Regions from separate parts of the Desulfovibrio inopinatus DSM 10711 genome, predicted to be linked through region 2. Evidence: predicted binding sites of a transcription regulator. Region 2 holds the regulator's gene; the other holds the start of a gene.
What was found. The regulator sigma-54, encoded in region 2, starts transcription at its own class of promoters, with help from an activator protein. The targets are predictions, from matches to a motif close to CTGGCACGGNNNNTGCTT.
Positions count from the first base shown of each region.

Region 1: the regulator sigma-54 is predicted to act here: its motif matches at 3,010-3,027, upstream of nifH (nitrogenase iron protein).

Region 1 is NZ_AUBP01000007.1:144,069-159,107, forward strand. Features, by position in the region: gene nifD (nitrogenase molybdenum-iron protein alpha chain) at 1-1,265, opposite strand, end outside; gene G451_RS0108115 (P-II family nitrogen regulator) at 1,364-1,741, opposite strand; gene G451_RS0108120 (P-II family nitrogen regulator) at 1,744-2,091, opposite strand; gene nifH (nitrogenase iron protein) at 2,140-2,964, opposite strand; gene G451_RS0108130 (homocitrate synthase/isopropylmalate synthase family protein) at 3,279-4,385, shown strand; gene G451_RS32485 (PAS domain-containing sensor histidine kinase) at 4,458-5,654, shown strand; gene G451_RS0108140 (spermidine synthase) at 5,684-7,930, shown strand; gene G451_RS0108145 (response regulator) at 7,955-9,154, opposite strand; gene G451_RS32490 (PAS domain S-box protein) at 9,175-12,372, opposite strand; gene G451_RS0108160 (hypothetical protein) at 12,706-12,951, opposite strand; gene argC (N-acetyl-gamma-glutamyl-phosphate reductase) at 13,200-14,252, opposite strand; gene G451_RS0108170 (DUF1844 domain-containing protein) at 14,272-14,607, opposite strand; gene G451_RS0108175 (pyridoxal-phosphate-dependent aminotransferase family protein) at 14,753-15,039, opposite strand, start outside.
Region 2 is NZ_AUBP01000026.1:7,764-22,802, forward strand. Features, by position in the region: gene G451_RS0115390 (YcaO-like family protein) at 1-1,134, shown strand, start outside; gene G451_RS32920 (TfuA-like protein) at 1,131-2,510, shown strand; gene G451_RS0115400 (hypothetical protein) at 2,512-4,524, shown strand; tRNA gene G451_RS0115405 (tRNA-Glu) at 4,704-4,779, opposite strand; tRNA gene G451_RS0115410 (tRNA-Lys) at 4,789-4,864, opposite strand; tRNA gene G451_RS0115415 (tRNA-Glu) at 4,909-4,984, opposite strand; tRNA gene G451_RS0115420 (tRNA-Lys) at 4,994-5,069, opposite strand; gene G451_RS29725 (GGDEF domain-containing protein) at 5,220-5,987, opposite strand; gene G451_RS0115430 (manganese-dependent inorganic pyrophosphatase) at 6,204-7,124, opposite strand; gene G451_RS29730 (PTS sugar transporter subunit IIC) at 7,264-7,950, opposite strand; gene G451_RS0115440 (PTS sugar transporter subunit IIB) at 7,964-8,425, opposite strand; gene G451_RS0115445 (PTS sugar transporter subunit IIA) at 8,428-8,865, opposite strand; gene rapZ (RNase adapter RapZ) at 8,905-9,792, opposite strand; gene G451_RS0115455 (PTS sugar transporter subunit IIA) at 9,867-10,319, opposite strand; gene hpf (ribosome hibernation-promoting factor, HPF/YfiA family) at 10,320-10,871, opposite strand; gene rpoN (RNA polymerase factor sigma-54) at 10,909-12,333, opposite strand; gene G451_RS0115470 (KdsC family phosphatase) at 12,482-13,027, opposite strand; gene G451_RS0115475 (CTP synthase) at 13,073-14,704, opposite strand; gene G451_RS0115480 (phosphoribosylformylglycinamidine synthase subunit PurQ) at 14,912-15,039, shown strand, end outside.

The sequences.
Region 1 (15,039 bases), on a different contig from region 2:
TTCCGCGGTTTGAAGCGAGTCGGATCCTGTTCGACTTCGATTTCTTCGATGTTCCGGCTATCAGCGTCCACTTTAATGGTGGGCAACACTTCACGGCCTTCATAGTCGTCGCGGTGAGCAAATTCATACCCGGCGGCGATGCTTGTCATGCCGATTTCAGCAAACAGTTCCTGATAGTGGTGAGCGCGGGAACCACCAACGAACAGCATGGCAGTTTTGCCTTCCGTGCGTGAACGGACATCATCTTGAGCGGCTTTGACGGCCGGCATTTCTTCGGCGATCACGGCTTCTACTTTGTCGATGAGTTCCTGGTCACCAAAGTACTTGGCGATCTTACGCAACGACTTGGCAGTGGCTTCTGCACCGATGAAGTTGACCTTGATCCAGGGAATACCAAATTTTGTTTCCATCATTTCCGCAACATAGTTGATGGAGCGGTGGCACATGATGGCGTTCAGGTCTGCCGTATGGCAGGTGGCGAACTGGTCGTACGTCGAGTTACCCGAAAAGGTCGACACCAACGTGATACCGCAACGATCCAGCAGATCTTCGATAACGAACGCGTCACCGCCGATGTTGTATTCGCCGAGCAGGTTGATTTTGTACTTGCCCTCTTTACCGTTGTCGTCGGTACCGACAACGTTGGTGAAGATGGCGTTGTTGGCAATGTGGTGACCAGCAGACTGGGAAACACCTTTGTAGCCTTCACAAGAGAACCCGAAAACATTGATGCCCAATTTTTCTTTGGCTTCGCGGGCAACAGCGTGGACGTCGTCACCGATGAGGCCGACAGGACATGTGGAAAACAAAGCGATCGCTTTGGGTTTCATGATCTCGTAGGCTTCCAAAATGGCGGCCATGAGCTTTTTCTCACCACCAAAGATAATTTCACTATCCTGCATGTCCGTGGTGAAGCAGTAGGGCATGAAATTATGATCTTCAGGGTTCGGGGCACTCGTCTGGTTACGGCGAGTCAGCCAGGAGTAAAAACCGCAGCCGACAGGGCCATGGGTGATGTTTACGATGTCACGGGTGGGACCCAGAATAACGCCCTTACAACCGGCATACGTGCAGCCACGCATGGTGATGATACCGGGAATGGTACGAACGTTGGCCTGAATTTCAAGGCCATCACTTTCTTTCCCTTTGGAAATAACGATGGATTTGGCCCGCTTTCTTGCCACTTTGGGCGGATATTTCTTAAGGATCTCTTCCTTGAAGTCGGTGGGATCCTTTTTCATATATTCTTCGGTCTTGGTGGGCATGGTGCTAACTTCCTCTTCGTTCGTGCTGGTGTGCGTCACGGTTTCCTTTCGGACAACCCGCGTTCGAATGTACATCGGGTTGCCCAAAGGAGTTCGATCTAGTCGGCAATGGAGGCAGTGCCGGATTCGCCAGTGCGGACACGCACGGCATCGGCGCAGGGCATGACGAAGATCTTGCCATCTCCTGGCTTGCCGGTTTTGTTCGCTTCAATGATCGCTTCGATAACAGCAGGTACTTTTTCGTCTTCTACGATAACGGAGACGACACGTTTCGGGTACAGACGTCCTTTTTCACCGAGAAGTTCGGCTGCTTCTTCATATCCCTCTTGGGCTCCCTTCAGGAGCTGGCGATTGACCAGGCCGATGCCGCGGCCAGTCGCTTCACGGGCGAAGAAGGAAGAGACGCCGGCGCTTGTCAAAGCGGCCTTGGTCTGGTTCATCATGTTCATTCGCACAACGGCCATGATCTCTTTCATGACTAGGCCTCCTCGGCGCTGCCGGTTTCCTTGACTCCCGAGCTGATGGTATACATTTCTTCAACAGGAGTGATGAAAATTTTACCGTCGCCAAAGGCGCCTTCTGTTCCGGAGCGGGCTGCTTCCATGATAGTTTTGATGACGAAATCTTTATCTTTATCGTCAACAGTGCTCATAAGAAGCACTTTGGGAATTTCGTCGTAGGTAACTTCGCCGATTTTGATCCCGCGTTGTTTACCGCGGCCGGCTACAGAGAATTTGGTGACAGCAGGAAACCCGGCGTCCAGAAGCGAAGCCAAAACTGCATCGACTTTTTCAGGACGGACAATGGCGCGGACCATGATAAGCATATACGTAACTCCCGTTGATTTCGTTGTGTGTTGTGTGTTGTCGGGCTCTTAGTTAGCGATACCGAAGTCGATAAGCAGTTTTTCCAGCTGTTCGATTTCCAAGGGATTGGGAATGACGAACATGTCGTTCTTTTCGATTTTGCCAGCCAGAGCGCGATATTCGTCAGCCTGGTTATGTTCGGGCGAGAAATCGATAACTGTTTTACGGTTGATTTCAGCACGCTGAACCTGATTGTCACGGGGTACGAAGTGAATCATCTGCGTGCCAAGCTGTTTGGCGAGTTCCTGGATCATTTCAGCTTCGTTGTCGACCTTACGGCTGTTACAGATAAGGCCACCAAGGCGAATACCGCCGGCATCAGCGTATTTCACGATACCTTTGCAGATGTTGTTGGCTGCGTACATGGCCATCATTTCGCCGGAAACAACGATGTAAATTTCCTGGGCTTTCCCTTCACGCATGGGCATGGCGAAACCGCCGCAGACAACGTCGCCCAAAACGTCGTAGAAAACATATTCGAGATTCTTCTCTTCTTTGTAGGCACCAAGCTGTTCGAGCAAGTTAATGGCGGTGATGATACCGCGGCCGGCGCAGCCAACACCCGGTTCAGGGCCGCCAGATTCTGTGCAAACAGTGCCTTTGAAACCTTCGAGAAGGATATCCTCGAGTTCGACGTCTTCACCCTCTTCACGCAGAGTTTCAAGAACCGTGCTCTGGTTGAGGCCGCCGAGCAAAAGACGGGTGGAGTCAGCTTTCGGGTCACAACCAACGACCATGACCTTCTTGTCCATTTCGGCAAGACCAGCGACGGTATTTTGTGTGGTGGTGGATTTGCCGATGCCGCCTTTGCCGTAAATAGCTATCTTTCGCATGTATAATTCCTCCGTAAAAGGGTGGTTGCCGTATGTTTAAGCTATAGGCAACCTTCGTGCCAAAAATGACAAAATGAGGAAAAATGCCTGTGAGTCCTTGTCTGGCAATGGTTTTCTGAAATAAGCCATAGAAAGAAAAGTCACTGTACATAGAGGAAATGAAGACATGGCTGTACAATTTTGTATGTTAAAAGCTTACAGTTTTGATGCGTGTGACCTTTCATAGTCATTCGAAGACATCATCACAAAGATTGACCTGGACACGATTCTTCATGTTAATAGGCTGAAATTCTATAGATAATAATGGAGATGTCATGCTTATTGATTCCACTTTACGCGAAGGAGAGCAGCGTTTTGGGCTGTATCTCGATTCGCGATTGAAAAGCGACATTGTTAAGAACCTTCTTGTTTTCGGGGTGGAAGAGATTGAATGTGGCGTGATAGGGCGTCATTCTGGGCTACGTGATCTTATTCGTTCCATTCGTTCCATATCGGGGAAAACACGGCTGAGCCTGTGGTCTCCGTGCCGTGGAGACATGCTTGCCGAAGCCGCGGAAACCAGTTGTGATCAACTCAATATAGGTGTTCCTGTTTCCGATGAGCATATTGAAAAGCGACTCCATCTTGATCGAGAACGCCTTCTGGCTATGGTCGACAAAAATGTACGTTTTGCGAAAACGCATACAGATGCCGCTATTTCCGTGGGCCTGGAGGATGTTTCACGCGCCGAGAGGAGTTTTGCCATTTCTGTGGCACATTGTGCGAAAGCCGCCGGTGCGACCCGAATTCGGTTGTCCGACACGGTTGGGATTCTGCATCCGTTGGCTATGGGAGCAATGGTCACGGATTTCCAGCAAGAGACCGGAATGTTGATCGCGGTCCATTGCCACAACGATTTCGGTATGGCGACGGCAAATGCTGTCGCTGCTTTGGTGGCTGGAGCCGATTTTGCCGATGTGTCCGTACTTGGTCTTGGAGAGCGAGCCGGTATCGCCGCTTTGGAAGAAGTCGGCGCCTATGCCGCCATGCAACTTGGTGAAAAGTATGATGTGAGCGTGCTTCCTGGCCTTTGCCAGCTTGTGGCGCAGGCAACGGGCCATCCCCTGCCCCCGAATAAACCGGTTGTGGGAAACATGTTGTTCGCTTGTGAATCTGGTCTCCATGTCCATGGCGTTTTTAAAGATCCGAGCCTTTATGAACCATTTTCCCCGGATACCGTTGGGCTCGTCCGGCAGACGGCTTTAGGCAAGAAAAGTGGCCGAGCCGCTGTCTCAGCCGTCTTTGCAGCGCTCGGGCGACCTGTTCCAGCTGAGATGATCAATGATATAACCGAAGTTGTCCGCAAGCGTTCACGAGAGCTTGGCCGTCCACTGCACGATGAGGAAATTCTTGATTTGGCCGACTCCTTTGGGCATCGTTAAGCATTATTGTTGTTTTCGTTTGATATGTTGGGATGCGTCATGGTGTGAACGAGAGAGGAAGGCAAGGAACGTATGACGAAAGAAAAAAGCAACGAGGGGATACTTGCCTCCGAGAATGCTCAGCTGAAGCAAAAAATTGCAATCTTGGAGCATGAACTCTGTAGCATGAAGATGTTGTGTGGTACCGCTGTTGAATCGGGGGGGGACACCCAAGAAATGCAAACAGCGCTTAAACAGTCACAAGAGCTTTTGCAGAGTGTTTTTTGTTCCATTCGAGATAGTCTTATTGTGCTTGATCGTCATTGGCGTATTGTTCTGACAAATTTTCGGGGGGACGCCTCAAAAGAAGCCCCTCCCGACGTTGTTGGGGCTCCATGCTATATCATTTTTATGGGGCGTGAACGTCCGTGTGAGGAGTGTCATGTTTTAACGGCGTTCCATACCGGACAACCGGTGTGTGTAGAAAAAACGAGTCCTATCACCGGGCAATCCTTTGATATTTATGCCTATCCTATGTTCAATGATGCCGGTGAAGTGGAATTGGTGGTAGAGCATGCCCACAACATCACGGCATTCAAACAGCAGGAAGACGCATTGCGCTCGGCTCTTCGTGAAAAAGAGAGCTTGATGCGTGAGGTCACACACCGCGTTAAAAACAACTTGCAACTTGTTGCGAGTCTTCTTCAAATTCAACAAGGTACGATGGATAATGGTCGCGACAGTACCACATTGGCCGCCGCACAAAGTCGAATCAGGAGCATCGCCTTGGTCCACGAAGAATTGTATCAGGCGAAAGATTTGTCGCAAATTGGGTTTCGTACCTATCTCGAGAAATTGGTTCCCAAGAGTCTGGCCGCTCATAGTCTGGGTCGATCGATCGAATATGAACTCGATCTCGAGGATATTGTTTTAAGTATTGATCAGGCTGTCCCGCTTGGATTGTTGGTCAACGAGCTTGTTACCAATGCAGCGCGCCACGCCTTCAGAGGAAAAGCAACTGGACGTGTGTATGTCTCGTTTGTTGCAGAAGGCGATACATTGGTGCTTTGTGTTGCGGATTCGGGGAATGGAATGCCTGAAGGTATGGATATTTATACGGCAACCACCATGGGCTTCATTCTTATAACGAATTTGGCCGGGCAACTTCGAGGCCAACTCTCTATGGATTCAGGTTCTTCCGGTACGACCTTTCGTTTGCGGTTGCCTCGTCATGAGACAGGGACGCGTTTCAAGTTTGATCATACCGAGAGAGAAACGAATGGAACATAGGGTAGGAATTTTTTGATGAGGGAGGCAACGTGGCAGTCTTTTTTTCCCTGACGATGTTTGTCAGCGCCTTTTTGCTTTTTTTTATCCAGCCCATGTTTGGCAAACTGGTCTTGCCGTTGCTTGGCGGCACGCCTGCGGTCTGGAATACCTGTATGGTATTTTATCAGGCTGCATTGCTGCTCGGGTATGTGTACGCGCATGTTTCGCTCAATGTTTTCGGTCCAGCACGGCAATCGGTCGTTCACCTTTTTCTTCTTGCCATTGCCATGGCGACGATGCCGATTGGCCTCTCCGAAAGCTTTTCCTCCCCTCCGTCCGAAGGGTATTTTATACCCTGGTTGTTCGGGCTCATGACGATGTCGGTCGGGATTCCTTTTTTTCTTGTTTCGTCCACGGCTCCTATGCTGCAACGGTGGTTTTCGGCTACCGGCCATGTCGATAGCCATGATCCGTATTTTTTGTATGGCGCGAGCAATTTGGGCAGTATGATTGCCCTTCTCGGTTATCCCGTATTCATGGAACCGTTTTTTACGCTGAGTGAGCAAACACGGTTGTGGTCTGCCGGTTTCATGGTTTTGGCAGGATGTATTACGGGATGTGTGTTTATTCTGCATCGGGCGTTGTCTCAAGGTGGGCATGATACGACCGGAGAACTCCTTGATGCTGCACGTCAAAAACGCCATGCTTTGGACGAAGCTGTCAGTACGGGGAGGCGTTTGCATTGGCTTGCGCTTTCTTTTGTCCCTTCAAGCCTTTTGCTTGGGGTGACGAACTATATCACGACAGATATCGCCGCCGTCCCGTTGCTGTGGATTGTCCCACTTACGCTCTATTTGCTCACGTTTGTTCTTGTTTTTGCCAAGAAGTCCTTGATCAGTCCGCGGTTTATGGTTCTTCTTCAGCCATTTCTTCTGCTGCCGCTTGCACTCATTTACTTTCAAGGATTCATCACAACCTGGTGGCTGTTTCCCGTACACATTATCGCTTTCTTTGTGACCACCATGGTATGTCACCAAGAATTGGCTCGACTGCGGCCCCACGCTTCGAGACTGACTGAGTTTTATCTTGTCATGTCGATCGGAGGGGTACTCGGCGGAATTTTCAATGCTCTTATTGCTCCCGTGGTGTTTGATACGCTTGCCGAGTATCCGCTGATGTTGGTTGCAGCGTGCTTTTTGCGACCTACGGTAGATACGTCCGGTGATGCCACCCGCCAACGTTTGATTGATGTCTTGGCTCCTGTTCTTTTCGTCATAGCTGTTGGCATCCTGCTTTTCGGTTCACACGTTGTTTTTTCTGATACAGAACCTGCTGTGATTGCGGGGAAAATTATCAATGGCGTTGGAGCACTTGTTGTTTTTGCATTTCGAAATCGACCTGTTCGTTTTGGGTTGGGAGTCGCCGGCATTTTTCTCGCGGGCATGGCGATTGCGTCCGGTCAATTAGATGTTGTGCATGAAGAGCGGAATTTTTTTGGAGAACTCAGCGTGATTGCACAGGCCCGACCGGGAGAAACCAGGCCGGCATATTATACATTATATGATGGTTCCACATTGCATGGCGCCGAACGCATTGCGCCGCAGGATAAAGAGCGACGGTGTGAGCCGCTAAGTTACTACCATCGCCAAGGGCCACTCGCCGAAGTTTTTGCGGCGTTCAATGCACAGCCTCGGCATGATACTATTGCGGCCATTGGCCTCGGTATCGGTTCACTTGTCAGTTATCTTGAACCCGAACAACAATTGACTTTTTTTGAAATTAATCCGGCCGTTGTACGTATGGCGCAGAATACGGCGTATTTCCATTTCCTATCCGATTGCGGTCCTCAAGTTGATATCAAACTCGGCGATGCTCGACTCACCTTGGCCGACAGTCCTGACCATTCCTTCGATATGCTCGTTCTCGATGCGTTCAGTTCGGATTCAATACCGGTCCATCTCATCACCAAAGAAGCTCTGGAGTTGTACCTGAAAAAAACGAAAGTACACGGCATTGTCGTATTTCATATCAGCAATCAATTTCTCGATTTGCGCCCTGTACTTGGCAATCTCGCTGACCAAGCCGGTCTTTTCGGTCTCTATCAAGATAAGCCAGTTACGCGGGAACTTGATGAAGACTTGAAGCTTCGTTCCACATGGGCGGTGATGGCGCATGAGCAAGCTGATATTACCGCGTTGGCTGAGAATCCTCAGTGGCATCGTTTGCCTGTTGACCATAAAAAACGTCTCTGGACAGACGATTATTCTAATATTCTCGGGGTGATGCGCTTTCGTTAGAAAGAGTCAGTCGAAAAACACTCGTCACTCTTCAGGCAACAAGCTGAGACATGCTTCCCGGTCAGCATCTATATTTGGGGCGACACCTGCGCGGGCGAGTGCATTGTCGTTGAAGATCGGCGTGGCATATTCGGCATGGACAACCCGCAGTTCATGATCAAAGACATTGGCAATATGAACGGCCAACGTTGGGGTGAAGGACGTCTCGGTAGAATCGGGTTCATGGTGAAAGGCAACGGCATCGACAACTTGGCCGGGTAAACCCCATAATCCGAGGAGATAGCCACCGACATGAGCGTGTGAAAAACCAAGCAGCTCATATTCCATGGAAAGCAATGCCCGGTTGTTTTCTCGACTTGCCGAAATGACTTTCGCATATTCATCAGGTATGGCGGTTGCAAGGATAAGTTTGCCAATGTCGTGCAACATTCCAGCTAAGAAGGACATTTGTATCAAGACGGAATCGTTATTATGGCGTTCGTAAATGAGCCTGGCGAGACGGGCCGTCATGAGGCAGTGCGTTTCCAGGTCACTGGGATTGAAAAATGGAAATTGGGTTGTATTGAATTCTTTGATGAAGTGAGCCGTTAAGACCAGTCCTTGAATAACATCGACCCCAAGGAGTGTGACAGCTTCCTTGGGGGTGACAACGGAACGAGGAAAGCCGAAAAAGGCCGAATTCACAAGCTTGAGTAAGCTTGCGGTCATCGCCATGTCCTGACTGACAATTTTAGCAATGCGACCTAAGTCGGCATCGTCTCGGCTGGCTTCGGCAATAATTTGTGTATAGAGTTCAGGTGGTGTCGGTAATGTATCTGTTTTATGAACAATATTCTGTAGAGTTTTGTCTTTGAGGAGTTCTCGGAGAGCCGTTGCTTGATTCAACGTAGAGAGAAGCTCGTCATCGGAACAGGGCTTTGCCAAAAAACGGTGGGCTGGTCCGACTGTACGCATTATATATTGTTTGTCTGTATATCCTGAGAGGATAATGCGTACAGTTTGAGGATAGAGTTCCTTAACATGGATCAAGAGTTCACCGCCATCCATACCGGGCATGCGCATGTCGGTAATAATGACGTCCACATTTTCTTGAGCCAGGATATCAAGCGCTTCGGCACCGCTTCCGGCTGTCAATATATCGATATCGTCAAGCAAGCCAAACAAGGATCGTCGAATGCCGGAGAGAACCAATGGTTCATCATCGACGAGAAGAATGCTTTTCATGGTCGCTCCTTGGTTTGCGATCAACGTTTACCGGCGAATGGAAGCATCACGATGAAGGTCGTTCCGTTTCCTTCTTCAGACGTGAAATCAATACGTCCTTCATGCTTTTTGACGACTATATTTTGAATAATCGCCAATCCCTGTCCTGTACCTTTCCCAACGTCCTTCGTGGTAAAGAACGGATTGAAAATTTTGTCCCGGTTCTCTTCCGGAATGCCGACTCCGCTATCGGAAACCGTCATGACCATAAATTCATCTTTGGATGACGTACTGATTGTGATGGTGCCTTTCTCACCATTCTTGACAACATCGCCCACGGCTTGGGCGGCATTGACGAGTAAGTTGAGCACCACTTGGTTGAAATCGCCAGCGAGGCAGGTCACCAGAGGCAAGTCTGGATCAAGGTTCGTGACCACATCAGCAACGTATTTCCATTCATTTTTGGCAATGAGTACCGTATTTTCAACTGCAGCATTGACATCAACGGGCTGCATCTCGTCGGTTCCGGGATGGGAGAATTTTCTCATGCCAGCGACAATAGCCGCGACACGTCCAACTCCCTCACGAGATTGGGAGAGTGCTAAAGGAATTTCCTGACGCAAAAACTTGAGTTTCGCTTTTTTTGTGGCCTGTTCGATGTCTGCTCGATCTGTCTGCAATGCTTCGAACGGAGCTGTTTTTTCGACGAACGCTAGAAGTGTGTCGAGCAGGCTGGACAAAGTCGAGTGTGCCCGGTCGAGAAAGCGGATGTTGTCTCCGATAAACTGGGTAGGCGTGTTAATTTCATGCGCGATGCCGGCCGCCAGCTGTCCAATGGATTCGAGTTTCTGGGCGTAGGCAAGCTGACGTTCCAGGGCTTTACGTTCTGTCACATCGAAAAAAATTTCCGCAGTACAGTCTTGGCCAGCGACTGTTACGGGGAAACATGACCGACGAATGGGAATAATTTCACCATCTGGCCGGGTAAAGGTGGTTTCCTTATCCAAACATGTTGTTCCTTCCTGGCAAGTTGTGTTGCCCAGGTGCCCATAGCCAGCCATGGCTTCGTTCATATATTGGTTTTCTATGCTGGACCGCGGTTTGCCTAAAATTTCGGCAGCAACGTCATTTGCTTGGAGAACAAGACCCGATGTCGAGTCGATAATGACAAAAGCGGCTTTGATGCCGTCGAGAATGATGGAAAGAAGATGCTCACTTTCTCGGAGTGCTTCTTCCATCCGTTTGCGTTCTTCGATTTCGACAATGACGCCGATGATACCACTTTGTTCTCCCAACGGATTGCTATACTTGGATTTTGTGAAAATGACATCGGTTCTGGTGCCATCCGGTCGTTGAACTTTGGATTCATATACCTGGATTCCACCTTCATGCAGTAACGCACGATCATGTTCATGGTATTCTTGAGCCAAGTCGGCCGGAGCCAAATCGAAGATAGTTCGTCCGACAACTTTACTACTTGGGATGTTGAAAAAGCGTTCAAAGGCGGCGTTGCATCCCTGGAAAACGCCACGCGCATCTTTGTAGAAGATTGGACTGGGAATAGCGTCCATGAGTGTTTGAATGAAGGTCAAACGTTCGGCGAGGGCTGCCTCGACATCTTTCTGGGCTGTGATATCACGCACCATAAGTGCTACTGCGGCGTCACCGCCCGTTTCTTTGAGCGGATATCCACGCAGTTCCAGACGTCGCGCGGCTTTTTCCTTCGTCTGTATTGCGGCTTCCCCGGCAACAACATCGTCCTGGTTGAGGGCGACAGAGGCAACATGCATGATATTATCCAAGCTTTGATCGATCGCCAGGGCCGACAATGCCGTGCCGATGGTGTCACGAGATAGGTTGAAGAGGGCAAAGAATGTCTCATTCGCTTCGAGAATGATAAGTTTATCGTTTAAGACACAAATTCCCATTTCGGCGGCGTCAAAGACATTTTTGAGGACAATCTGATTTTGAGCAAGATGCTTCTCTGCCAAGACCCGGTCCGTAATATCATGAATCAGCACATAGATATGTCGTATCCCATTCATGCCATTTCTATCTGAACGCATGGTCATGGTTGTAAAAATGATAGAACCATCTTTTTTGACAAAACGTTTTTCTACGACATATCCGTCGAGACGGCCAGCAAGTAGGCGTTCGAAGAGCTTAATATCGTTTTCTAGGTCTTCAGGATGGGTGATGTCGGTCCAACTCATGGACTTGAGCTCTTCTGGGCTATAGCCGAGCATTTCGCATAGTCGGTCATTGACTTCAATCCACTGTTTATCCACAGGGTCGGTAACCGCCATGCCGATAAGACCGAGTTCAAAAAGGTCGCGATAGAGTTTTTCACTTTCACTCAAATATTTTTCAAGCTGGACCCGTTCAACGATTTCGCGTTCAAGTTCCTCAGTTTTGCGTGAAAGCTCCCGAGTTCGGTCCATGACGCGTTCTTCCATGCTTTTCTGCCATTGCGCCAGTTCTGTCTCGTTGTCTTTGATGTCTTTCCAGAGCGACTCCATGATGCGTGCCAGCCGTCCAAGCTCGTCGTTCGACTTGAGCGGAATGGGCTCTCGCTTGCGCCGTTCCGCGATATCGCGAGCGGCGCGCATGAGGATATCGGTGGGACGTAAAATAACGCGTCGGAAAAATAAAACGATCAGTATTGTGACACACAACACACAGACCACGGTGAATGTCAGTGTCATGTGGTAGATACGTTCCGGAATTTTAAAGAAGATATCTTTGGGGACTGTTGCGATGATCACCCACTTCCAGGGGAGGAATTGTCTGGCCGTATAGATATGAAGTGTGTCGTTGACATCATGTTCTTTGAGTTGATGCTGGCCGTAGTTGTCTATGATAGCAGGAATTTCACTGTCCCATGCTGCTTTAACTTCATCGTTGGGGCGGCCCAAACTGTCGAAAACAAGGTGTCCGTCTTGGGTGAAAATAAGAATACGCCCGGCTTCGGGCAATGGCACTTCGCTGGATTGTGCCGCGGCATCTTCTTGGTATTGTTTGACGAATGGTTGTACCTGATCCAGACCGGACTCAAGAAGAAAAGCATGCTTGGGTTCGATGGATGTGGCGATATAGCCATCAAGCGCTGTATACAAATGGCTTTGGAGGCTTGCTTGAATTCCGCTGTTTGCTGTTTGCGTTGCCCAAAAACCAAATCCGGTAATGAAAAGCGTTACCAGTGGAAGTAAAAATGCCAACATCTTCGTCCGGATGCTCATTGCTTCTCCCTGGACATCAATCGTGTTGAGGAGGAACTCATGACCGCACAAGGTCTGGGCGTTTCCTCTTAAAAACCGGACATCTCATATTTAATTTTAATACAAAATTTTGCGTAGAAAAAGGAAAAAAACAAATATAACGTACAAGGCTGATGAATGCATGAGCATTTCTCAGTGTGGAGGCGCACAAAATACACATTTTTTTAAAAAAAATAAAAAAGCCCTTTCGGGCTTAACGTACACATGTCATGTCCTTATCACGGCATGGAACATGACAGCGATGTGTGCAATTCAGCGACCGGAAAACCGGCCGCTGGCATCGATATTATGCGATTAACGGCATCCCGGGCCTGCCCAAGCAAGCAGATTGAAGGATTTGTAACCATTGTCGGGGTTTTCAGCGTATCGGCAACCAAAAGGTTTGTCCTCATCCTTATAAAGGATGGTATCTGAGGAATTCTTAAAAAAAGAACATTCATTATTATTGCATACCAGAATTTCACCCCAACCGGATTCTGGCGGTGCAATCCAGGGTTCGAGCTGACATTTGCAGTGGGGGCAATAGCGTTCTTCGAGCATGACTTCTCCTTTGAGAACCGCCGTCAACGGCGGAATATTGGAATGATTTGGCCCTAACATAGGTACGCTGTTTTGCGCGTCAAGGTACAGTGTGTGCTGTGACGAAACGGGCTGTTTTGCAATTAATTCCGATACCATGTGATCGAGAATCACAGAGGGATTGAGGACGAAATCAAATCGTCCGGTATTGTTGATAATGGGACGGGAGGAGGTGGCCCCCTCCGCAACCCGCAAGTCTTTGTACAGTCTTATGGCATCAAGGGCGCCAGATTTAACCCTGCAGTGATGTCGAATCCAGCCATGAGATTGGCGTTGGCCAGCGCCTGACCGGACGCACCGCGGCATAAATTGTCGATGGTGGACGTGATGATCAATCGTTTGGTTCGCGGATCAAGCGTCAGGCCGATATCGCAGAACATGGTTCCGCGCACGTTGCGTGTTTCCGGAAGACGTCCCGGAGGAAGTACGCGTACCCATGGCTTGTCTTTATATGCTGCGGTGTAGAGCGCGTAAATCGATTCGGTGGAGCTTTCGGTCATCATTTTTGTATAGATGGTTGAAAGAATGCCACGGTCAATAGGCAGCAGATGTGGATTGAATGACACCGTCAGAGCGGTATTGGCTGCAACTGACAATTCTTGTTCAATTTCAGGGGTATGGCGATGCTTCCCGAGATTGTATGCCCGGAAACTGTCGTGGACTTCACAAAATAGTGTGCCCACACTCGCTTTGCGTCCGGCTCCCGAGGCGCCGGATTTGGAATCGGCGATAATGTCGCCGGTGGAAATCAAGCCATTTTCCAGGGCCGGTGCTAAACCGAGAATGATCGATGTGGGATAACATCCTGGGTTGGCCACAAGACTGGCTTTGGCGATGTCATCCGCATACCGTTCGGGCAGACCATAGACCGCGGTCTGCAGCAGTTCCGGAAATTCATGCTTCGTGGCATACCAGGATTCATAGGTTGCCTGGTCTTTGAGTCGGAAGTCGGCGGAGAGATCGACGACTTTCAGCCCTTTATCGAGCAGGGATTTGGCGTACCGCATGGCCGTACAGTGCGGCACAGCCAGAAAGACGATTTGACAGGCCGACCCAAGGTCGTCCGCATCAGGTTGACTGACGATAATGTCAGCAATGGGGAAACCGGCAAGGAACGGATACAGTTCACCCAGCGATTTACCGGCTTCGGAACGGGAGGTGGCGCGAACCAACTCGAAATGCGGGTGGACCGCAAGCAGACGAGCCAACTCCATACCGGTATAGCCGGTGACACCCACCAGCCCGACGGGAATTTTGGACATTGCGAATCGCCTCCGAAAATTAGTTGGATTTTTTGACGTACAGCATGCGGAGTTCAAACAGGAGGTTTTCCAACTGTTTTGTTTCCTCGGGGGTGCGATTGCCTTCTGTTTTTTCCTTGAGCATAGACAGCGTATCAATGGTGTGCTTGGCTAGGCCGAGGTCGGTGATAACGGAACCGGTCTGTGGGTCAGGCATTTCGCCGAGATGAAACATTGCGGTCATTCCAAGTGAAAGGACAAAATGGCTCAGGTTAACTTCGGGCAGGCATTGACCACCGTTGTCGTGCAGGCCGGAACCACAATCGCAGTCTTTTGTATTACCTGTGCTTGACGGGGTGTCATGGGGTTGTTGCATAAGCGTCCTCCTTCTCGTGCTCATAAAAACATGGCCGTGCCAATCGGCTGTGTTCATTCAATAAGACATTCACTGGATTTGACAAGCGCCCGCCGGAAGGTTCTCGTTTCCGGCGGACGAGGAGTGATCAAAGTCCGATGCCGTTTTATAATGCCGGAGGACCATCCTCCAAAGCTTGTTCGTAGGCGGCAAGGCCGACTTCCAGAGGGTTGGCGCTTCCGATATAGCCACCGAGCCGTTCGAATGCGCGACGCAATGCGAAAATGCCCGCGGTGACATCGGCGTAATCGACATGCCCCATGTGTCCGACGCGAACGATGTTCTTCTTGAGGTGTCCCTGGCCTCCAGCCATAATGACACCGTAATCGGCAGCGGCAATTTTCAGCAGCTCTCCGGCATCAATGCCGGGTGGCAGCATGACCGACGTCAGTC
Region 2 (15,039 bases):
CTCGCCATTGGCGTGGTCAGGAGAGGATTTTACACTGGGCTTGCCGGGTTGGGCGTGCCATGCGCTGCTGTACATCGCCATCAAGGAAGGGCTCCAGGCCCATCGTACGGCAAGGGTCTAACCAGAGAGCAGGCCATGGTTTCGGCCGGAATGGAGGCGATTGAGCGCGCTGCAGCAGAGGTCTACGACGGTCCTGTGCTCAAAGCGTCCTATAGGGAACTCTGCACGTCCCACCCTATGATTCGGCAAGACCAGCTTCTTTTGACGAAACAGTCTTTCTTCCATCCACACCTGGAATTAGAATGGGGGTTGGGCTGGGATATCGTCAACCAGGAGGAAGTTCCTGTCCCGCTGGACATGATTATTTTCGGCGGATACCACCGACCAAGCTCTCTCTTCACCTTTGAGTCCACCACCAACGGCCTCGCTGCAGGCGTTGTTCTGGCCGAAGCCGCCGTTCAGGCCGTGGCGGAACTTGTCGAGCGCGACGGGCTGAAACTACACAAGTTTTTGTCGATACAGCGAAACAGCTATTTTCCCCTTCGCAAGGTGAAAATGGCGGCCATTGATCATCCTCTTGTGCTTGGCGTCATCGATGCTTGTGCTAGCCACGGGGCCAATTGCACGCTTTTTGATTGCAGTGTGGACACACAGGTTCCCATCTATACTGCCATTATTTATGACACCTCCCAGTGCCCTCCGCTGATCGTCCAAGGTTTCGGAGCCAGCCTGAATCCGGACTTGGCCATGCTCAGAGCCCTGACCGAGGCGGCTTTGGCCGCTGTGGAAAACAATCAAGGAACCCGTCAAACGTCCGGGCCGGATATGCTTTTCATGAAGCAAGTGCTAACCTACGACAGCTATTTCGAGGCGCTGGACTCCATGCCCGAAATCGTCTCGCCCAAGACATGGCAGGATTGCGCTACAGATACATTCCATGGAGACTTGGATATCTACATTCAGCGGATGCAAGCAGTGGGGGTGGAGCGGGTATTGCTGTTTGACATGAGTCGCCCAGGACTCAAAACGAAGGTTGTACGCGCCATCGCCCCTGGCTTGGAAGGATTGCATAATTTTAATTTCTGCCGCTATGGAAAACGTTCGGCGTTATACGCAAAGAGCCAGTTGCCATGAACACCTTCGTTTTTCTCGGGCCAAGTCTGCCGCGTCAAGAGGCTCAGGCCTTGCTTGCTGCTCATTACCAGCCTCCTGCTGGGCAAGGCGATGTCTTGAGTTTATTGCAAACCCGCAGTCCTGACGCCATCGTGATAATTGATCTCGACCCCAATCGATTTACTCTTTGGGCTGTGGAACTTATCCACGCTCTTGAAATTGGCGTCAGGGTCTACGGTGCCGGTGCCGGCGCGCTCTTGGCTGCCGAACTCCAGCAGTTCGGGGCTAGTGGCGTTGGACAAACTTTCTCAAGCGTCATGGCGGGCCAACTTTTAGACGACGACTTTGTCTACTGCGCTCATCACCCGGAACAAGATGGCTTCGCTCGTCTCTCCGAGCCCATGGTCAACCTGCAGGAGACGCTTAAACAGACAGAGACTCTTTCTCCCGACGAACGAACGCTTATTCTGGCTGCCGCTCAAAAGCTACCGTTCCGAAATCGAACCCTGGAGCGCGTGGTCGTCGCTTCCAAGGAAGCCGGACTTGCTCGCCAGACGGCCAAAGGACTCGCCCTTCAGCTTCGACAGGGCTATGTTGACGTGATGGCGAATGACGCCAGAGCGCTTCTCGTCAGAGTCGCTCAAGAACAACCTGTCAAAGGCGAGGCCAAGAGTCATCTCGAAAGGCAAACTTTACATTTTTGTCCCGATATGTACGCCCGCGTTCAGCGTCGAGGTGCTGAGGTTTCCTTCACTGAAATAGCCGCTCATGCAGTGCTAAACGACGAACGGTTCTGGTGGTTGTCCCTCAGTGCTTTTAACCAAGCAGCCGTTGCCGCCATGGCCGAGCATTTCAAAATGTCCGTCACCGAAGCTGAGCAGTCTGTAGAGCGTACACGCTTTTTGTCTGAGCGCGGGCTTTCCGAAGCGAAGCTCTCGGACTGGCTCCGCGACAATGACATGCGCCAAGACGAATTCGACGCTTTGATGCAGCAGATGACCCTGTGTCGCAAAATGCAGGCGTGGTTTCTGAGTGCTAAGCCCGAGACACGCGGTGTGCGGGAGCTTATGAACCAGTTTCGAATTACGGGTCTCTACGCGGAGCTAGCGGATGCCACGGCTCGGGAGAAGCGTTTGACCCAGGAAGCCGAGGCTCAAGCGTCTGCCCAGCATAAAATCAGTTTTACCGATGTCGGCAAAGCACTTCTGTCGCATTTTCAGAAGTTGGGGCGACCGTTGACAGTAAACCCCAAACAATGGCTGGAGAGCTGCGGTATGCCGGGGGCGTCTCTCGCTGTGGCGCTGTATCGAGCTGGGGTGCGTCAGGCAGCGGAGTTGGGTCGCAGATCAAAAGACGAAGGAAACGTCGAAAACAAACCCAAAAAGAAAGGAGGATGACGTGGGAATAGATAACGTAGGCAATGCAGGCAATTTCCCTCCCTCCATGGGGGCTATTGACCTTGAACAATCACAACAAGCGAATGATGCACAGCAAACTGAAGCGAGTTCGCCGCCTCCTCCCTCGTCGAACCGGGGGGATATTCGCTATAAGCTCCAAGACTCTCCATCGGAACAGTTTACCGTGGAATTTCATAAGCTTTCATCCGATGAACAGGTTGAGGTTGTGGAAAACATGGACCAAGCCACCAATCTGGCCGAAGCGTCCGGCTTATCCAAAGGAGCTGCCGAGCAGCACGTTAGACACGAAATAGCCCAATATGTACAGGAGGGCTATACCCCTCAACAAGCATCGGAAATGGTCAAGATGAAGGAGCGGGCGATCTTGAACACCATGTCTCTTCATGCAGGCTACGGATCCTATACTCCTCACCAAATCGTTGAACTGCGAAAACAAGCAACATCCTCTGTAAAAACAGCGTTCGATGTAGCCGCATTCGCAGCGAGCGGTTGTGGCCTAAAGCAGGTTCCGACACAAGCTCTCCACGCCGACTTGGTCCAGGCGATGAAGAACATTGCTCAAAACACTGGTGAGCAGGCCATAGGCTTTCGTAAATTCATGTTGGCGCTCACTCAGAATGGGAAATGGGCGGATGAGTCTCAAGTAGATGCAATAAACACTGGTGTTATGATTCTTTCTCCGTTGCAGAAAACGGGCATGCCGGACAAAGAAATTTACGCTATGCTTGGTGCGATGGGCGAAGCCATGCTCAAAGGTAAGCTGAGTTGGAATGGCACTTTGCATATGACGAAGGCAGTCATTCACGAGTATGAAAAACTCAAGAAAAATCCAAATATCAAAGATCCAGCGCAGGCTGCTGAAGATTTAGTCAAGATTGCCTGCAAACACCTGGACGGTAAAGACCCGAGTGAATCCGAGTGTAGCAAACTACTGGATGACTCCTTTAGCCAAATCAAAGAACATGCTCAAAAACAAGGGATAACGTTCGATCAAGCCGCGCACAGCATCATTTATAAAAGCGAATGCCTTCAACTGCTGGACGGAGCCAAGATAAACAAGAGTGAAGCGTTAAATTTGTATTCTCAGTTCACACAGCTGGCTTTTGAACTGGGCTTGCCCCCAGATCAAATAGACCAATGCGCCCAATATGGTTCGGAATATGTCGCCGTCATGGTCAAAATGGGCTACACTCCGCAAGAAGCAATGAAGATGTTTGAAGCTTCCCCCCTGCGGGAAAAATACAGTACGCTCGATAGGTTCAAGCTTCTTGCCATGCAGGCCAACTTTGTTGATATGGAAAAATCAATGGGGGGCAGCCCTCAAGAGGCAAGATCGTACTTTAACAAGGCCATCGCGCAAGGGAAAAACCCTCTCCAAGCCGCGCAAACAGTAATACAGCAGACCAAGGCCAAGTACACATATCTGCATAGCTTCACTTCTCAGATCAAAACAATTGCCGGTAAAGCGGGCGAAGAGTACTTCGTGAAAGAGTACGATACATTCGTCAATGAAGGTGTGTCGCCCAATAAGGCTGCTGGAGAGGCCTTACAGACTACACTGAACAAATTCCACGATGCCATCGAGGAGGACTTGAAAAAAGATATCCACGATGGTGCTGATAAAATTAAAAAAGCCTTTGACTGGTGTAAAAAGGCAATAAAAATCTCTAAAAAAGTGGATCAATTCTTGGATGACGTCGGAAAGCCTAAAGGCATGAGAAGCACTGACGTCAACAGCAACGCCGAAGACAGCGACGCCGATGACGATAACATTGGCGAAGGCGTTCTTGAGCATGGAGAAGATCTTGCCGATGTAGATTTTTCAGCTGCGGCGGATGGGCTACCCGTCGATGTTGCCAGTGAAGTTGGCATCGATATAGGCGAAACCAGCGTCGAGGCCGTTGCGGCTGCAGGCGCAGGCGAGGCCGCAGCAGAGATTGGTGTCGGATCTTTTGTCGATCTCCTTATTGACGCATTTGCGCTGGCTGCGTAGCGGCAAAAGAAAGACGCTTCCCTCAATGAAGAACAAAAGAGTTTTGGTCAGGCCGACTATTCAATAGCGCCTGGCCAAAATTTTCATACTTTGACTGGGCTCCTCGGTTCTATATCAAAAACAAGGGCAGGCCTGGAAATAACAAAAAAGGATCAACCTTTCGGACCATAAATGAAATGTGGCGTCCCCAAGGGGGTTTGAACCCCTGTTACCGGCGTGAAAGGCCAGTGTCCTAGGCCACTAGACGATGGGGACACATATATATGGTGGGCCGTGTTGGGCTCGAACCAACGACTCTCTGCTTAAAAGGCAGATACTCTACCGACTGAGTTAACGGCCCTCCGGAAAAAAAGGGACATCCTAAGATAACCCTTAAATTGGCTGTGGCGTCCCCAAGGGGGTTTGAACCCCTGTTACCGGCGTGAAAGGCCAGTGTCCTAGGCCACTAGACGATGGGGACGCATATATATGGTGGGCCGTGTTGGGCTCGAACCAACGACTCTCTGCTTAAAAGGCAGATACTCTACCGACTGAGTTAACGGCCCGTCCGAAGAAGAATGTGTTTATAGTCTGAGCTTTTGATTGTCAACATTTTTTTTGATTTTTTTCATTTTCCTCTATCACTTCACACTGGAAGTACGAGGCTAACCTAAAGTATCACATTGATTTTTACTGGTTTTCTCCATAAGCACCATTTATTGCCCGGGATGGGCAACTCCATTTTGTCGATCCACAACAACTCGATCACGTCCGCTTTGCTTCGCTTGGTACAAGGCGGCATCAGCTCTCGCATAGAGGACATCTCCATCAAGCAACGCCAGATGGGGTGTTCCAGCAACACCTATCGAGACGTTGACCCCAATTGCGCCTCCTGTCTTGATACGGACCTGAGACGTTTTCACCGCCATACGAATCCGCTCGGCAACGACAGCGGCATCATCGGCATTGGTCCCTGAAAAGAGCACAACAAATTCTTCTCCCCCTGCCCGAGCGACAAAATCTGTTTGCCGGACAGATCGCATTAATACAGACGCAACATTCTTTAAAACAATATCGCCAACTTGATGCCCATAAGTGTCATTGATCAATTTAAAATGATCAAGGTCGAGTACCGCTAACGAAAGTGGTAAATTGTAGCGCTTGGCAGTTTCTATCTCATCATGCAATCGCTCGTGAAAGTAGCGCGCGTTGAATAGGCCAGTTAACCCGTCAATAAGCGCCAACTGACGCAATCGCTCTTCTTCAATACCAAGACGAAATGCAAAAGCCACAAAAGAGACTGTTGTCCCAAACAACATGTAGTAATAGAGATACGGATCTGCTTTAAATGCGTCCAGAGGAGAGACCCCGGAGAGGAATTGAATCAACAACCATCCCAAAGGAGCAAAAAAAGCCAGCAATGCACCCTGCAGTGCCCTAACAAATCGTCTTCCGAAAAAATCACTAAAATATTTGACTTCCATGGGGTTTTCACGACGTTATGAATTAATTTTTCTTGTTATTACCTTTTCCCTCCCTCCTGGCAAGCACACCTGTCTTCTTAGGACTTTACACTATGATCTCTTCAATTCTTTCATAATACATCCCCCTCCCCCATCTACTCTTCCCCATCCCACCCCAAAAAAAAAGCCCCCCGCGAGCGGAGGGCTGTATAACACGAACATGTCGTCGATTTCGGTTTAAGCAAAAGCCTTTTCGAAATTGGGGACGACCTGTTTTTTGCGGCTCATAACACCGTCGAGCCAGACGGAATCGCCACCGGCGGCAACACCGAAGGCTTTTTCAACAACAGCAGGATCATCGGAAACGATCAGCATTTCCGAACCTTCTTTCATGATGTCGGTCAACAGCAGGAAGACGCTGTGGCGGCCATCGGCTTTGACTTTCTTGATTTCGTCCAAGAGGCCGGCTTTAACCGGTTCCAGGATGGACAGATCCACGACTTCCAGCTGGCCGATACCGACTTTGTTGCCGGACATATCGAAATCTTTGTAATCGCGGAAAACGAGGTCGCTCATGCTGGCGCCTTCAACGGCCGATTTCACCTTGAACATTTCCATGCCAAGAGCCATCATGTCGTCGACACCGGCAATTTTGGCCAGGGCGTCGCAAGCAGCTTTATCCTGATCGGTGCAGGTGACGGACTTGAACATAACGGTGTCGGACAGGATCGCACACAGCATGATGCCAGCGATGCCTTTCGGAATTTCAATGCCGGCATAGTCGTACATCGACTTGACAACGGTGCAGGTGCAGCCAACAGGCCAAACCCACATTTCCAGCGGATTGGGGGTGGTGACATCGCCCAACTTGTGGTGGTCAACAGCTCCCAGGATTTCACCATCGGAAAGATTTTCAAGGCTCTGAGCCAAGTCGGTGTGGTCAACCAGGATGATCTGCTTGCCGGCGGCGTCAGTGACGATTTCAGGAGCAGCAACGCCGAACTTGTTCAGCACGAATTCCGATTCGGGATTCAATCCACCCTGCGCAGCGGCAACGGTGTCCAGGCCTTTGGCTTTCTTGAAGTAGTCAGCCACGGCAACAGCGGCGGCAACGGAATCGGTATCAGGATTTTTGTGTCCAACAACGTAAACTGCCATGAAGAGATCCTCCTCGCATTGTTATACTTACATTTAGGGTATGCCTAGAAAAAGTTTGTGCAATTTATCCCAATCTCGATGCTTTGCCAAGCAAATTTCACAGGCTCTTTCGAATGAAAAGCATCTTCCTCTATAAAGGCTAAGCCCAGGCCAGCGCGCCCCAGACAAAGAAAAAGCACACACAGAGGACAACGTATGCCGGTTTGTATCGAAGCCCAAGCATTGCTCCGCATGTGGAGATAAGCACAAGCGTCTCCGCAGTCATCGAGTTCCCTTTTAACGCTGCCGATGCTTCATCGAGAACAAAAAACAGAGCGATACTCAACACCGCCAACGCAACGATAAAAAAGAGGCCGTTGATGAACGCCACCCGCGCCATGGAAAACATAATAAGCCGCGCCGGGGTCAATGCTCCAGGAAGATTCTCAACCCAGGCTTGAAGCTGGTCGAAGTCTTTGTTGCTTGCATCGCGGTGAGCGGATTCGACACGCGAAAAAAGATAGGCCAGTGGCATGGCCAAGAGCATGGCTACACTTATCATTGCAGGCTGTTGCAAAGAAAACATGTCGATGAGTGCAAGAGCAGCTACCGTTGAGGCAATCGCATTAGGAGGGATAACTGTGCCAGCGGCAAAAACATCAAGCCAAAGCAACTCAAAAACACATGCGACGATGAGACTTTGCTCCAAATGCCCAAAGATGGCTCCAAAGATGTAGCCAACAAGAATTGGTCGTTCAACGATTGCTATATTAATGAGAAAACGGAATGCCGAAAAAACGGTAAAAAAAAACCAACTGTCAAAAATTGGCTGACGAGAGTCCACCACTGCCAGGAATCATTCATGCTTGACGTACCTGCACAGGATCGGTGGGAACGCACCGGTAATCGATTTTCACACCATGATCGCTAAAATATGCCAACGAGACTTCATCGTCTGGACTCAGCGCCACATGCCGACAGACCTGTCGTTTTCCCGGACCATAATGCAGATTCCCAAGGTTGATAGAACGAAAATGAAAGCCGCTTTCGTATGCTGTTTTGGCGTCCGTACAGTTTGAGAACAACACAAGAACTTCCGACGAGGAAAATCGATTCTGATGGAAAAACATCGCGGCATTGTCAACTGGCAAAAAAGCGATCTCAACACCAGTTGGTATGGCCAACGAGACAATCTCTTGTCGAATGATATCGCTTGCCATGTCGTTATTGACGACAGCAATCAACCTGGCGCGTGTAAAAGGAAGCCATGTTTCAATGACTTGGCCATGAACAAGACGATTGTCGACACGCACAAAAAACATACCTAGCCCTCAGCCACTTTTGACCTGAGAACCTCGCCCGCTACGACAATCCCCTGACAACCGGCGATTTTGGCTTCAGAGGCAAGCGTCTGCAAAGGCTTTTGCCGAGAAGTAAGAATCTTAATCAGCATGGGAAGATTAACCCCGGTCAGCACTTCGAGATTCCCCTCCCCAAGTAAGGAGAGACTTAAATTCGTTGGCGTGCCGCCAAACATATCGGTCAAGATGAGAACACCAGCACCGGTATCTGTTTCTTTGATCGCCGTTTTCATCGCCACCAGGATTTTATCGACTTCGTGTGTCATATCCACACTCACACTACGACAAGCATCCTGCGCACCGATAATGAACTCGGCAGCTTTGAGGAGTCGCGCTCCATAATCCGTATGCGTAACAATAACTACGCCAACCTGACCTGTGTCTTTTGCGGCTTCGTCCATGGCGAACCGCCTCCCTCGGGCGCCTGCTCGTTTTACCAGCTAACCCTGTTCAATATTTCGATGTTCCAGGCTTACACTGTATCCGGCTGTCTGCAGTCTGTCAAAAATTGCCTCGGCCACAGAAACCGACCGGTGGCGTCCTCCTGTACAGCCCAAAGCCAATGTCAGACGGTATCGCCCTTCCTGAGCATACATCGGTAAAAGCATCAGAAGAAAATCAGAAAGGCGCTCCAAGAAAGACATCCCAGGATCTTTTCCCAAAACAAATTCAGAAATCACTGCATCTTTTCCTGAAAATGGTCGCAATGCCTCGTCGAAATATGGATTGGGTAAAAAGCGCAAATCAAAAACAAGATCGGACTCGGAGGGAAGACCATATTTGAACCCAAAGGACATAATATGTACCTTGAGCGAAGCCTCTTTACCTTCCATGGCTGTCCACTTTTCTTGAAGACGGCGACGCAAGTCGTGAACAGAAAAATGTGTTGTGTCGAGGACAAGATCGGATGCGTCTTTGATTGACATCATTGTAAGCCGTTCTTGTTCAACAGCTTGTTCCAACCCGAGATTCCTCGACTCAAGTGGGTGAGGACGACGCGAGGAGGCATATCGACGCAATAATTCGTGGGTGGAAGCTTCCAGGAAGATAATTTGGGTTGCGTGATGGTGGCGGGCATGACGCAGAAGCGTCTTTTGAGCATCTTCACCAATATCGAGCTGGCGCATATCGAGACCAAGTGCCAGCCCTTCGTAGCGCTGCATTTTCTCAGTATCGAACAACTGCAGGAGCTCGGATAAAAATGCTGTCGGCAATCCGTCCACACAGTAGAACCCAAGATCTTCGAACACTCGAAGAGCTGTAGATTTTCCTGCCCCGGACAGGCCGGTCAGTATCACAACGGGGAGATCTTGCGCACTCACCCTCACCTCCTTTTTCCCAGGTAGATTGGAGCTGCATTCTCTTTGATCAATCAGTGCAGACAAACATGGAGATCAAAGAATCAAACGCCGCCCGTCAAGACATCCCACAAGGCGTCTTTGTCCTTCGCATTCACAAATGAGGATCGAAAAGATTCACTGGACAAGAGACGAGAAATATGGGCCAAAATTCTCAAGTGCAATCCAGCCACCGGCTCCGGTGCGAGAACCAGAAAAAAGATGAAACACGGTTTCTGATCCAAAGCATCGAAATCAAGACCTGCTAAACTCCGCCCGACGACAATGACCACCTGATCGATAGAATCAAGTTTGCCGTGAGGAATGGCGACACCGTCACCAATCCCTGTGGTGCCAAGGCTTTCGCGTTCAAGCAAAACACGGCGTGCCCGTTCCAAATCGAGATCGGGCCATCGAGTCTTGAGCGGCCCAACCAATTCCGCCAGCACTTCGCTCTTCGTCTGCGCCTTGATATCTTGAAGAAGCAGATCTTTGTCCAAAAAGTCTACCAGTTGCATCTACGCTTCCACTCCAGGGTCGATCAGGCCGAAATCTCCGCTTTTACGGCGATAAACGACATTGATACGCTCAGTTTCTGAATTGAAGAATACGAGAAATTCATACTTGAGCGTATCGAGTTGCATTGCAGCTTCATCCACGCTCATAGGCTTCGGACTATAATTATCGATCGCAACGATTTGGCGTTCGCTTTTCCCAACTTGATCGTCATCATAGCTAAAAAAATGAGTCCGGACCGACGCCAATCGCTCACCCCGACGTCTCTCCTTCAATTTCTCATTAATTTTACGAAGCTGGGCTTCCAACTTATCATGTACCAAATCCAAGGTAGCATACATGTCCTCGGACTCATGGTAGGCTGAAATATGTGTACGATCCGTCGTAAAGACAACATCGGCCATCTGACGGGTCTTTTCGACACCAAGATTAACCTGCAGGTCGGCATTGTCCGTATTAACCACATACTTATCAAGCTTTTCAAACCGCTTCGCAGCGTAATCGCGCAATTGTTCAGACGGCTCGAAATTCTTGAAGGTAAAACTGATGTTCATACATCCTCCACAAATGTCCTGCGAATTCAACTCAAGGTCAAAAAATTTGGCGACGTTTAGATGACGATGGAATATTCATGGCTGTACGATATTTTGCCACCGTCCGGCGCGCAATATTGATATTGAGCGTTTCCTTCAAAATGTCCGCAATGGCATCGTCGCTCATGGGCTTCTTGGGGTCTTCATTGGCAATAAGCTGTTTGATGGATGCTTTGACAGACTCCGAGCCAACCGAACCACCATCATCAAGGCCTAGCGCACTATTGAAGAAAAATTTCAACTCGAAAATGCCGTGTGGCGTCGCGACGTACTTGCTTGTCGTGATTCGGCTAACCGTCGATTCATGCATGCTGATGTCATCGGCAACGTCTTTCAGAATCAGAGGCCGAATTTTTCCGACGCCCTCTTCGAAAAACTCCCGTTGAAATTTCACGATGCTTTCCAACACCTTATATAACGTACGCTGTCGCTGGTAGAGACTTTTCATGAGCCACATGGCAGAACGCATTTTGTCCTGGAGGTAATCTTTATCTCCTCCGGATCGCGCATTTTCGTCATACATGGAGCTGAGTTGAAGTTTCGGCAAGCCCTCTTCGTTCAACAAAATAACAAATTCATCATCGTATTTATAGACGAAAGCGTCAGGGCTCACATAGATAGGATCGCCCGACCCAAAACTTGCGCCTGGATACGGGTCGAGTGATTGAATGATATCGAGATATTCTTTGACATCATCCATCGTTATCTTGAACTTCTTTGTGAGCGGCTTATACCGTCGCTTTTCCAGGTCTTCGAGGTGTTCGCTGACGAGTTCCAGCAGAACAGGGTCGTCATACTCCAACACTTCGAGCTGAACGAGCAGGCATTCTTTCGGACTCCGTGCAGCAACACCGATAGGATCCATACGCTGAATTCGGTGCAAAACCCGCTCTACCTCGTCTTCCGCTGCATGGGCCATATCGGCAATATCCTTGATGGTCGCCTGCAGATAGCCGGCCGAATCAAGGTTGCCCATAACGACGTCTGCGATAGCAAGCTCATGGTCGGTTAGGTTGGATAACCGTAACTGCCAGCTTAAATGCCCCTCCAGTGACGTCTTGGCCGACAATCGGGCTTCAAACGACATGCCTTCTTCGGGAGTCTCGAATTCCCGCATCGTCGCCTGTTTGCCTGTGCTGGAGAAATCGCCGAGATAATCGTCCCACTCCGCGTTCTTCAGAAGCTCTTTTTCCATCGCGCCATCTGTGGTATTGGCGTCAATGGTACGCTCGTCGCGTGCGGCTCTTTCAATCTTTTCCTCTTCGGCCGCTTCTTCCAGGAGAGGATTCTCCAACATCTCAGTCTGCACAGTCTCAAGGAGTTCCACACGTGAAAGCTGCAATAATTTGATCGCCTGCTGTAATTGCGGCGTCATAACAAGTTGCTGGGACAGCTTGAGTTGTTGTCTGAGTTCGAGTGCCATAATCCGTCTTGGTTTTCATATTCTCGCGCAGGACAGCATGCGACAACACGCGCACACCATCCTCTACGCTGGGAGAGTCTTCATAGCAAAAAAGATGCCTTGAAGCTAGTACTCCCCTTCATCAATCCTGTCGAGCCTTGAGTGATGATTATGCCGACCAGTGTCGCCACATCGGTTCCCATCGATTCTGTGCATCAAGAATGAAACGAATAGCATCTCGTACGGCGCCATCTCCTCCTCGTCGTGTCGTGATCCACGCAGCCATCTCAAGGATTTCAGGTTGTGCATTCGGAACGCTCATCGGCAGGCCGACGCGCTTGAGGATGCTCGCATCAATCCAGTCATCACCGAGAAATGCCACCTGGGAAAAGTCCAATCCTCGCTGTTCCAAAATGCCTTCAAGAATTGGTAATTTGTGAAGGTGCCCGCCGTGATATTCCGTGATGCCAAGTTCTTCCATGCGTTTGACGACCGGAGTACTCCGCAATCCACTGATAACAGCCATATCCAAGCCGGCGGCCTGAGCAATTTTAATGCCCAGACCGTCCTGCACGTTAAAGCGGCGGCCAACGGTTCCACCCTGCGAATCATAGTATACGCCACCGTCGGTCAAGACACCATCGACATCCATGACAAACAGTTTCACGCGCTTGGCTGCCAACTTTGGGTCAATCACTTTGGGTCCATCGCTCATGCCGTTGCTCCCAAGCGCACCCCAAGCTCACCACATGCATTGGCCTTACCCATGATACACCTTGGCGGCTTTGACGAAATCGCGAAACAACGGGTGTGGATTCATGGGGCGGCTTTTAAACTCCGGATGGAACTGACTGCCGACAAACCAGGGATGGTCAGCCAATTCGATGACTTCAACAAGCTCTTCGTCCGGGGACACCCCACTGAACACGATGCCTGCTTTTTCGAGTTCGTCGTAGTAGGCTTTATTAAATTCGAAACGATGCCGATGGCGTTCCGAAATTTCTTCAACGCCGTACGCTTCGTACGCCTTTGTTCCAGTTCGAACCTTGCATGGATAGGCGCCGAGCCGCATGGTTCCGCCTTTGGCCGAATCTTCGTCGCGGCGTTCCACTTTCTTTGTTCTGAAATCGTACCATTCCTTCATCAGATAAATGACCGGATCAGCACATGTCGGATTAAATTCCTCGGAATCGGCACCATCAAGCCCAAGAACATTTCTCGCATATTCAATCACAGCGCATTGCATGCCCAGGCATATGCCGAGAAAGGGGATTTTATGTTCGCGAGCATAGCGAATGGATTCAATTTTTCCACGAATACCGCGTGTCCCAAAGCCACCGGGAACCAAAATGCCATCAACACCGGTCAACTCGGCAGCCACGTTTTTCGGGTCGATTTCTTCGGAATTGACGTACTTGAGTTCCACGGCAACATCATTGGCCACACCGCCATGAACCAAAGATTCATGCAAACTTTTGTAGGCTTCTTTGAGGTCAACGTACTTCCCGACAATCCCGATGGTCACCGAGCCTTTGGGACTGGCGAGCTTGCGGGTCAACTCCATCCACGCTTTCAAATTGGCGTTCTTGGCCGGCAGGCGGAGCAAAATGGCAATCTTCTGATCGACTCCTTCAGAATAGAGATTCAATGGAACCTCATAGATATTGCCAACATCGACTGCACAGAACACAGCGTCCTGATCAACGTTACAGAACAAGGCAATCTTGGCTTTAATATCGGACGAAAGGTCGACTTCACTCCGACATATAATGATGTCGGGTTGAATACCGATGCTGCGCAGTTCTTTAACACTGTGTTGTGTCGGTTTGGTTTTTACTTCACCGGCTACTTTCAGATACGGCACAAGTGTCAGGTGGATATAGAGAACGTTTTCTTTTCCGAGTTCAGACCGCATCTGTCGAATGGCTTCCAGGAACGGCTGCCCTTCGATATCCCCAACGGTGCCGCCGATTTCGATAATAGCGACATCTTCGTCATTGGCGACCCCCAAGATGGAACGTTTAATTTCATCGGTAATGTGGGGAATCACCTGGACAGTTCCACCCAAGTAATCACCGCGGCGTTCTTTGGTGATAACCGTGTGATAAATTCTCCCCGACGTGCAGTTGTTGTTCTGGCTCATAGCCACGCTGAGGTAGCGTTCGTAATGACCCAGGTCGAGGTCGGTTTCGGCACCGTCATCGGTGACATACACTTCCCCGTGCTGGAAGGGGTTCATGGTGCCGGGGTCAACGTTGATATACGGGTCAAGTTTCTGGATGGTGACCTTCAGACCACGGGCCTCCAGCAGCGCGCCAATGGAGGCGGCAGCCAGGCCTTTCCCTAACGACGACAACACGCCGCCCGTCACAAAGATAAATTTTGTTTTCATAAAACTGTCCTTATACGGCTCGATGCACTCGGTTAATGCCCCAAGGGCCAAGGGGGGCGGTATTCGCCCGGAAATCACTCGCCAAATAACGTCCCGACCAGTCACCATCCCTGTAGCTTTGGTTGACGTGAACCGGGGGGGTCATTATGTTGCCGTCCGGTAGTCATCTAAGCGACCGGACTTTTTTTTTCAAGAAAGGAGGGGGAAATGCCCCAGGTAAAAACGGCCGTCATTACCGGATATGGCACCAATTGTGAAGCAGAATCTGCACACGCCGCCACAATTGCCGGTTCCGACGAAACGACAATCATGTATTTTTCCGACATCAAAGCCGG